4 regions of the Halomonas sp. R57-5 genome follow, and region 1 is predicted to be linked to each of the others. Evidence: predicted binding sites of a transcription regulator. Region 1 holds the regulator's gene; each other region holds the start of a gene.

Region 1 (2,206 bases):
CAACGCTAGGTCGAAACTGGGCCGGTGAGCCTGATGACTGGGATATTCGCATCGTCATGGCGGAAACGTCTGAGCTTGCGCAACTGAGCGACCAATACAGCCGCTGGGCGCTGTGGATTAGTAGCGATGCCGATGCGTTTGCGACCATGTTCCGTACGTTGCGCCAGTTGCATGAGGGTGGTGGGCCGCGTCGTTTGCTGGCACTCCATGAGCCGCACTTGCCGCGCCAGGGGCTACTCGATAACTTGCGTGAGGCTGCTGATTACTACTTAAATATGGAGTTACTGGTACTTGCACGATGAGCGCACTCTGCCAAGGAGACCAAGCATGCTAAGCTGGCCGTTAACAGGGCGGCTGCCGTTGATCGCGGCGCTGCTGACAGGGTGTCTATGGGCAGGTTTAACGGGGAGCGCCCAGGCAGCGCCCGGTAGCTGGAGCACTCAGATACCGGGACTGATGGKGGCGATGAGTGATCGGGCAAGCAGTAGTCAGGCGGCCACCCCACCCGACGTCGCCAGCCTGCAGTCAGGCCAGCTTGGGCGTATACAGTGGCAGTTTCMCTACCCCCCCAGTGCGCACTTAAACGCTTGGCTGTGCCATCCTGAGCAGTGCGTTGCGTTAACGGGTATGCGGGGTTCTACTACCGCGCTAGCGGGACGAGACGCCGATGCGCCGTTGCATTTTCGCTTCGCCTTACGTCCAGGTCAGCGGCCTGTTCGGGTGCAGGGATTGCAAATGATTGTGAATTATCAGTGAAGGCTGGATAGCCGCGAGGCGAGAATATGTACACAGCACAGGGCAGAATTAAACAAAATGAGCTGTTGACTCAATACATGCCATTAGTGCGACGTCAGGCCTTGACGCTACAGGTTCGATTGCCAGCGAGTATTGAGCTCGACGACCTTATTCAAGCCGGGATGGTGGGGCTGCTGGAAGCGCTGGGGCGCTTCGACGCTACCCAGGGAGCCACCTTCGCGACCTTTGCCAGTCAACGTATTCGCGGTGCGATGATGGACGAGTTGCGCACCCGCGACTGGCTGCCGCGCAGCGTACGCCGCTCAGCGCGGGCGGTTGACCGCGCCGTTCGCCAATTAGAGCAGCAGCTCGGGCGAGCGCCGGAAGAGCACGAAATTGCTCACCACCTAGAGATGCCGCTGAGCGACTATCAGCAGCTCCTTAACGACACCAACAGCGGCCAGCTATTGCCGTTTGAAGAGCTAGTCGCCGATGGCGGCGAGCCTATCAGTCATGAACTGGGCAATTCACCGTTCGAGCAGTTGCTGGATGGACAGCAGCGGCAAACGCTGATTGATGCGATTGAAGCGCTGCCAGAGCGTGAAAAGTTGCTTATGGCGCTGTACTACCAAGAAGAACTCAACCTCAAGGAAGTAGGGGCTGTGTTGGGCGTAACGGAGTCACGCGTTTCTCAACTACACAGCCAGGCCGTAAGTCGTTTACGCGCTCGCTTACACGACTCGGCATAACACCTCTTTTTACTCACTTGTGACCGGCAAGGAGCCGTGGATGAATCCTTCGACGCTGATAGGCATATTTGCCAGCATACTGCTGTTGGTGAGCGTGCTGTTTTTAACCGCAGAGTCCCCTGAAAGCTTTATCAATTTTCCGGGTCTGGCCATCGTGGTGACCGGTACCCTGGCGGCGACCTTTATCAGCTATCCGCTGAAAGAGGTGCTGCGTGTCGTACGGCTGGTGGGCTTGGTATTTCGGCGCGAAAATACCTATATGCGTGACGATATCCGCGAATTGGTCGATATGTCACGGCTGTGGTTTAAAGGCGATGTGCGCGCGGTCGAGCGCGAGTTGGAGCATACCCGCAATCCGTTTCTGCGCACCGGGATCCAACTGGTGATCGCCAACACCAAAGAGGACGAAATTTTTGACATGTTGCGCTGGCGCATCGCCCGCCTTAAAGCGCGTGAGCATGCCGAGGCACAAATATTTCGCACCATGGCCACCTATGCGCCTGCGTTTGGCATGATCGGTACCCTGGTAGGGCTGGTCAATATGCTGGAAGTCATGGATGCAGGCGACTTGCAGGTGATTGGGCCGCGCATGGCGGTGGCCCTGCTGACTACCTTCTATGGCATTTTACTCGCCAACTTAGTGTTTAAACCGATTGCGGTGAAGTTAGAGCGCCGCACCGAAGAGCGACTGATTACCATGAACATGGTGCTGGAAGGTATTT
Region 2 (2,206 bases), 1.2 Mb from region 1:
AGGGGTGCTAACGGGGGTCGACACCGGTTCTGGGTCGTCGTATTCAATCGGCATGTCGTCCCAAGTAGCCCTGGCATTAAATGAACCTTGGCCTACCACGAAAACAATCAGGTTTTCCGTTACTTTGTCGAAAGTTACTCGCTCCAGCATATTTTCCGATAGATTGCCGTTGTTAAACTCGGTACCGTCATCATCAGCCGATGCCTCATCAAGCCGATCACCGTCGCCGCTATAGGTAATTTTCATGTCGTTATAATCAAGCTCAACAGGCGGCGAGTTTAGGTCATAGCTCCCCGCTGCATCTTGAAGCAGGCTAGCATCGTAGCTGGCCCCAGGCTCAAACCCATTTTCAGCCGTGAGTAGTGAAGCATTAATATCCGTAACGTCTTGTGACTGCCATACATGGTCAGGATGAGCCCCATCAATGGGCGTCCCTATCAGGTGCTTCCCATCTTGAGTGAATATCTGAATGTCGTCATCCAAACCTAAAGAGTTTATCTCCAGCGTGACGTTAGTCGCACCCGCAGGTACGTAAGCCAATGAAACTGTACCGGAGGTAAAACTCTCAAAACCAGGCCCAAGAAGCTCAGTAATATGAGCTGCGTCGCCTAGTTTAACCGGCAATGGCCGTGGTTCCGCGGGTGCGAGCGGCGTCTTACCAAACGCCTCTGTAATGAAAGCGAGTCGGTCGACCTCCTCTGCGAGCTGCTGATACTCGGCATTGATTGAGGAACGGTCAGCATCAGAGAGGGTGCCATTGGCGGATTGAATGGCGAGCTCACGAGCTCGTTGCAAAATATCGTTAATACTATCAAGACCACCTTCGGCAGTTTGCATCAGTGAGATGCCATCGTTAATGCCTTGAGTTAACGTCTTTCCAGCTTGAAGATTGGACTCCATGCGGTTAGCAATAGCCTGCCCGGCAGCATCATCCTTCGCCCCATTGATACGCAACCCCGAAGAAAGGCGCTCGATTGCAGTCTCCATGGCAGAGTGTGAGCGCTTGAGCTGGTTCTGACCGTTTAAAGAGAGCAGATTCGTATTAATCACCGCCATTCAGGACATCCTTGTATACAGTTCGTTAAATTGAGTAACGGCAGGAGTGGTCGAAACTTTAAGGCTTGATAGAGAAAATACTTAAATTTCATGGAATTCCGGAGCAATACTTTCCGTAAACCAGTAGTATCAAGGTGACCGTCGGAATGTGCTCTCTTGAAAATGAGGTAATACCGTGACCTCCACTTTTATCCACCTATCTCCTGCTTGGCATGAAATACAGTGAACACAAAAGAATCATGAAGGCACGTATTACCCAGATCCCAACACGGCCTCCTTCACTGGCGTGTTAGCTTTCACATCTATTACAACTGTCTTTCCGATAATGTCTTTAAGCATCTTGGGCGGCAGTCCATATCCTGGTCTTACGCTTCTTACGGAATCCCCTGTTATTACATCACCCGATTTTAGATCCTTAACAAAATATAAAGACCGGCGGAATTGAACGTTACCTTGTTCACTAGATTTACGGCCGTAATCCACATCACCCAGTGCTTGCCAGGCCGTCTTGGTATCACGGCATAAGTCTGCAAGTTCACGAGGTTCGAGCGAAAAGCTATCATCCGGGCCACCACCATTTCGATTGAGAGTGAAATGCTTTTCGATGATTGAAGCACCAAGTGCCACACTAGTGACCGCAGTAGTATTATCAAGAGTATGGTCAGACAACCCCGTTACTAAACCATGCCGCGCGATCATATCGGGTATGGTACGCAGATTGTAGTCAGAGGCGGGAGCTGGGTAGCCACTGACGCAGTGCAAAACCGCCAATTCTTTACAGCCGCCTTCTCGGGCCGCTTCGATGGCCTCAGAAATCTCCTCTACATTGGCCATGCCAGTGGAAATAATCATCGGCTTGCCGGTGCTGGCCACGTATTTGATTAGGGGTAAATCCACTGCTTCGAACGAAGCAATTTTGTAGGCTGGTGCGTTGAGATCCTCTAGAAGATCAACCGCTGTATTGTCGAAAGGAGAGCTGAAGATGGTTATCCCTAGCTTGCGGGCATGCTCAAACAGCGGAGCATGCCATTCCCAGGGCATGTGTGCCTCTTGGTAGAGTTCGTATAGTGTACGACCGTCCCAAAGGCCACCTTTGATCTTGAACTCTTCGTTAGCACAATCCAGCGTGATTGTGTCAGGTCGGTAGGTC
Region 3 (2,206 bases), 1.1 Mb from region 1:
CGCGAGTATTGAAAGCACAAACTTTTCAGACATTCTTGCGGGCGATGTACAAACGACTGATGCCCAGGTAGTTCAAGCGGGGCAGGATGCAGAGTTTAACGTCAATGGAATCGATATTGTTAGCCCTACCAATCAAGTGGAAGGCGCTATTCAAGGCATTACCTTAAACCTTGCTGAGGCTGGTGCGACGAGCACTGTAAGCGTTGAGCAGGATGATGAGGCTATCCGCGAGCAGATCACGGCCTTTGTTGATGACTTCAACACGCTCAAGGACACCATTACCAGTTTGACAGCGTTTGACGAAGAGACTGGTCAGTCGGCGGGGTTGAACGCCGATGCCGCGACCCGCGCGGTTGAACGAGAGCTTCGTCAAACAATTAGCAGTGTTGTCGGCGGCGATGGCTTTAGCGTGTTGTCGGATATAGGTATTTCACTTCAAGTGGATGGCAAGCTGGAGATTGACGAAGATAAGTTAGATAGCATTGTTGCTAATCAGCCGGATCAGCTAGCCAATTTTTTTGCAGGCGATAGCGAAGAGGGTGGCATGGCAGGGCAAATAGCCTCATCGCTGGAAAGCTTGGTGGGAACAGGTGGCCGCCTTGAAAGTGCCGTTGATTCGTCTGAAAGGCGCTTTGCTTCGTTAGAAGACCGCTATGCGACAACGGAAAGCCGTATCGAGCAAACCGTTGAGCGTTATCGCACACAGTTTCAAGCGATGGACAGCATGGTAGCGCAAATGAACTCAACCAGTGCTTATCTGACCCAGCAGTTTGCAGTGCTTGATCAGCAAGGTTAAGTTAGGCTGATAAGCTAGCTAAATTAATAGTTTACAAGATGCCCGGCACAGTGTGTTGGGCATTTTTCTTTGCAATGCTTTAAAAACAGCTTAAAAAAGGCATTAACTCTAAAGTTTGCTCCTCCGCAGCCGATAGATTACCTAGACACCTTTCTCTACTTCTTATAAGGAATGAACCCCATGGCATCGATCACAGCACTCGGTGTAGGTTCTGGATTAGATCTTTCAGGTTTGGTGGATCAGCTAAAAGCGGCCGAACAGCAAAAGCTTGTGCCTATTCTAGAGCAGAAAAGTGCTCAGCAAACCAAAATTTCAGCTTATGGGCGCCTTGAATCAGCGATGGATCGCGTGCAAACCTCTATTGCTGCGTTGAACGATGCCGCTACATTTAAGCAGCAAAAAAGCACCGTGACGGGCGATGGCGTATTGGCGACCGCAGGCGAAACCGCTAATGCCGGGCGCTATGAAGTAACCGTTACCCAACTGGCTCGCGCAGGCAGCGCTGCTTCCAACAGCGTAGCGCTAGACCAAGAGGTAACAGCAGCCGATGCGACGCTAACGCTTAACTTTGGTGCTGGCGGAACACAAACAAGCTACGACGTTGCTATTTCAGCGGGCAGTACGCTGGCGGATGTTCGTGACCAGATCAATGCGGATAAAGAGGCTGGCGTAACCGCTTCTATCGTTAATGATGGCACTGGGTACCGCTTAGCGCTGAGCTCAAAAGAGACGGGCCAAGATGCTTCACTGGAGGGCTTCTCAGGCTTAGCGTCGCTGACCATGGATGCAGCCACCCAGCGTTCAGGTCAGGACGCTGAGCTGAATGTTAATGGCATTACTATCACCAGTAAAACCAACCGCGTTGAAGAGGCCATCCAAGGCGTAACGCTTGATCTCACAGAGGCCTCTGGAGACCCCGTTACGCTGGTGATTGAGCGTGATGATGCGTCGCTAAGAGAAGCCATTGACGAGTTCGTTAAAAACTATAACGAAATGAAATCCACCGTTGGCCGAATGACCGCATACAACGGCGAAGGCGAAACGTCTGGCGAGCTAGTGGGTGACCGCACCGTGCGCACCATTGAAGACCGCCTACGCCGGGATATTACTGACAACCTCGGCACCGGCGATATTTCACGCCTTTCACAACTGGGCATAGCCATTGATGAGAAGGGGCGATTAAAGGTCGACGAGGATAAGTTGGACGATGCAGTAGCCAACAACCCAGAGGGGCTATCTGCCTTCTTTGCGGGCGAAACCGAAGAAGGCGGCTTTGCTGGGCGCTTAAACGCCACGCTTGAAGGCATTACGGCAGAAAACGGCATCATTCAAAGCTCAGTGACTAGTGCTGAGCAGCGGGTTGACAGCCTGGACGAGCGTAAGCTTCGTATGGAGGCTAGTATCGAGCGC
Region 4 (2,206 bases), 2.4 Mb from region 1:
ATAAAGCTCACCGCGTCTTCCATCACCTTGCGTTCCATGGCGCTACCCTCGCCTTCCGACTCGTCAGCCGCGCTGTCATCGTCGCCTTCATTGCTGCCGGGCAGCCCGCCGCCCATCTGAATGGGCGTGGCCGAACCGAGATGCGTCGAGGGGGCCATGGCGGCCACATGGCTGCCGTAAAGCAGATAGGTGCCCGCGCTTGCCGCGCGCGCACCGCTGGGGGATACGTACATGACGACGGGGACATCAGCGTTGAGCATCTCGCGAATCATGTCGCGGGTAGTGTCGMCCAGYCCGCCGGGGGTATCGAGCTCGACGATCACCACTTCGCTGCCCTGCTCGCGGGCTTTATCCAAGCCGCGCTCGAAGTAATCCTTGGTCGCCGGGCCGATCGCGCCTTCGATATTGAGCACCAGCGCGCTGGAAGAAGAGGACTGCGCCATGGCCTGCCAGGTCAACGACATGGTAGCCATTAGCAAACCGGCAACTATCAACCAGAGCCAGTGCGGTTTGAGAGAAAGGGTTTGCATACCCACTCCTCGCATTCAACGCCTGAACATTCCCCTCTGAATCTGAAGCTTATCCATAGCAACATACACAAGGCTATCTACTCAACGTAGCAGCCACTTTGAGCTTCGTCATGAACAACGTGAAGGCAAGCTTCGTGGGTAAAAAGAGCCTGAACCAAGTTAGCGATTTTGAAGGCCAGAGGTGGTCGAAATATTTTGAGGAATCGGTTAGTTCAAGTAATAACCACTCACTTTCCACGTCCCCTCTTCCAAGTGAGGGGTGATGGTTTCCGTAATCTGCGGCCTGTTTTCAAAACTTGTTTGGAACGTCAAAACCGCGTAGTCATCTCTTGGAGCCCCTGGCATAGAGGTTTCGCGAACGACGCTTACTTGCCGACGGGATTGAACCGCACCAAAGTCACGGCGCGCTGCACCAATCGTCCGTTCTAACATGTGCGGTGAAAGCGGCTTTTTTAGTAATGAAGACGAAGTTTCCCATGCCTGCTCATACTGACCGCTATCGATGGCTTCTAGCCACGCCAACGCCGCCGCCTCTGCATCACTGCTGTTTGCATGAGCTTGGGAGGATAGCGAGAGAAACAAGGTGGCAAAGATAAAGATCAGGTTTTTGGGCATAGCAGGGTCTCTTGGCATTTAACAACGACCAGAGAAATCTTCATGGCCTTTGCTATATATCGGTAAACGTCAGGATTTCTTTAGGGTCCCAGAAGGTATTTGATGAACACCAACGCTCCTAGCTATGGCTCTGCTTCTCAAACCCTACCCGCTCGTTTACTATGCGCCACCCACAATCTTTCAGTTGCCACTATTTAGGTCACCATGCCCGTCAACGTCCTCTATACCGACCTTTCTGGCTACTACGATTTGATGTGCGTAGATATCGACTATCAAGCGCAAAGTCACGCCATTCGCAGGCTGCATCAGATTTTCGGTAACGGCGGTACGACACACCTAGATTTAGCCTGTGGCACCGGCCCACACGTGCGCCATTTCATTGATCTTGGATACGCCAGCAGCGGGTTGGATATCAACCAACCCATGCTGGATATCGCCGCCACACGCTGCCCAGAAGCGCTCTTCACGTTGCAAGACATGAGCGACTTCAAAGCCAACGAACCTCAAGACTTAATCACCTGTTTTTTATACTCAATCCACTACAGCGATGGCATTGAAAAGCTCAAAGCGTGTATATCCAGTGTTTATCGTGCACTCAAGTCTGATGGCATTTTCTGTTTTAACGCCGTCGATAAAGACAAAATCGATAACGCTTTATCTGTTAAGCACAGCGCCAAACAAGCAAACGATTTATTCACCTTCCGCTCCGGATGGCACTACAGCGGCCAAGGCGAAAAGCAGTCGCTTAGACTCAGCATTGAAAAAGCCAACGCTGAAGGAACACTGCTATGGAACGACGAACACCCCATGGTAGCCGTCAGCTTTGCAGAGTTAAGCGCACTCTTAGCGCCTCACTTTGAGGTTCATGTGTTTGAGCACAACTATGAAAAGATCATCCCCTGGGATAACGCCTCAGGAAACTCTATTTTTGTCTGTGTGAAGAAATAAACCCTGCTTGCCCCTGAAAATCACCATCTCCCGTGCTGTCCGTCAGAAAACGTTGGCCATACATGGCCGAAATTGTCCCCTTTGTGACCGGTCAACGCATCGTTGGCTGAATG

Evidence for each region. Region 1 encodes FliA, which starts transcription of late flagellar genes. Its sites were predicted from a motif close to CTAAAGTTNNNNNNNNNNCNGCCGATA; they were not measured.
Region 2: the regulator FliA is predicted to act here: its motif matches at 1,092-1,118, upstream of HALO_RS23440 (flagellin N-terminal helical domain-containing protein).
Region 3: the regulator FliA is predicted to act here: its motif matches at 905-931, upstream of fliD (flagellar filament capping protein FliD).
Region 4: the regulator FliA is predicted to act here: its motif matches at 1,203-1,229, upstream of HALO_RS10340 (DUF4019 domain-containing protein).

What each region holds. Positions count from the first base shown of each region.
Region 1 covers NZ_LN813019.1:4,852,730-4,854,935, reverse strand. The annotation lists gene HALO_RS22155 (hypothetical protein) at 1-302, shown strand, start outside; gene HALO_RS22150 (flagellar protein FlhE) at 328-756, shown strand; gene HALO_RS22145 (RNA polymerase sigma factor FliA) at 783-1,484, shown strand; gene HALO_RS22140 (motility protein A) at 1,525-2,206, shown strand, end outside.
Region 2 covers NZ_LN813019.1:971,681-973,886, reverse strand. The annotation lists gene HALO_RS23440 (flagellin N-terminal helical domain-containing protein) at 1-1,056, opposite strand, end outside; gene pseI (pseudaminic acid synthase) at 1,309-2,206, opposite strand, start outside.
Region 3 covers NZ_LN813019.1:957,556-959,761, forward strand. The annotation lists gene fliD (flagellar filament capping protein FliD) at 1-796, shown strand, start outside; gene fliD (flagellar filament capping protein FliD) at 977-2,206, shown strand, end outside.
Region 4 covers NZ_LN813019.1:2,259,269-2,261,474, reverse strand. The annotation lists gene HALO_RS10345 (NfeD family protein) at 1-530, opposite strand, end outside; gene HALO_RS10340 (DUF4019 domain-containing protein) at 738-1,145, opposite strand; gene HALO_RS10335 (class I SAM-dependent DNA methyltransferase) at 1,350-2,093, shown strand.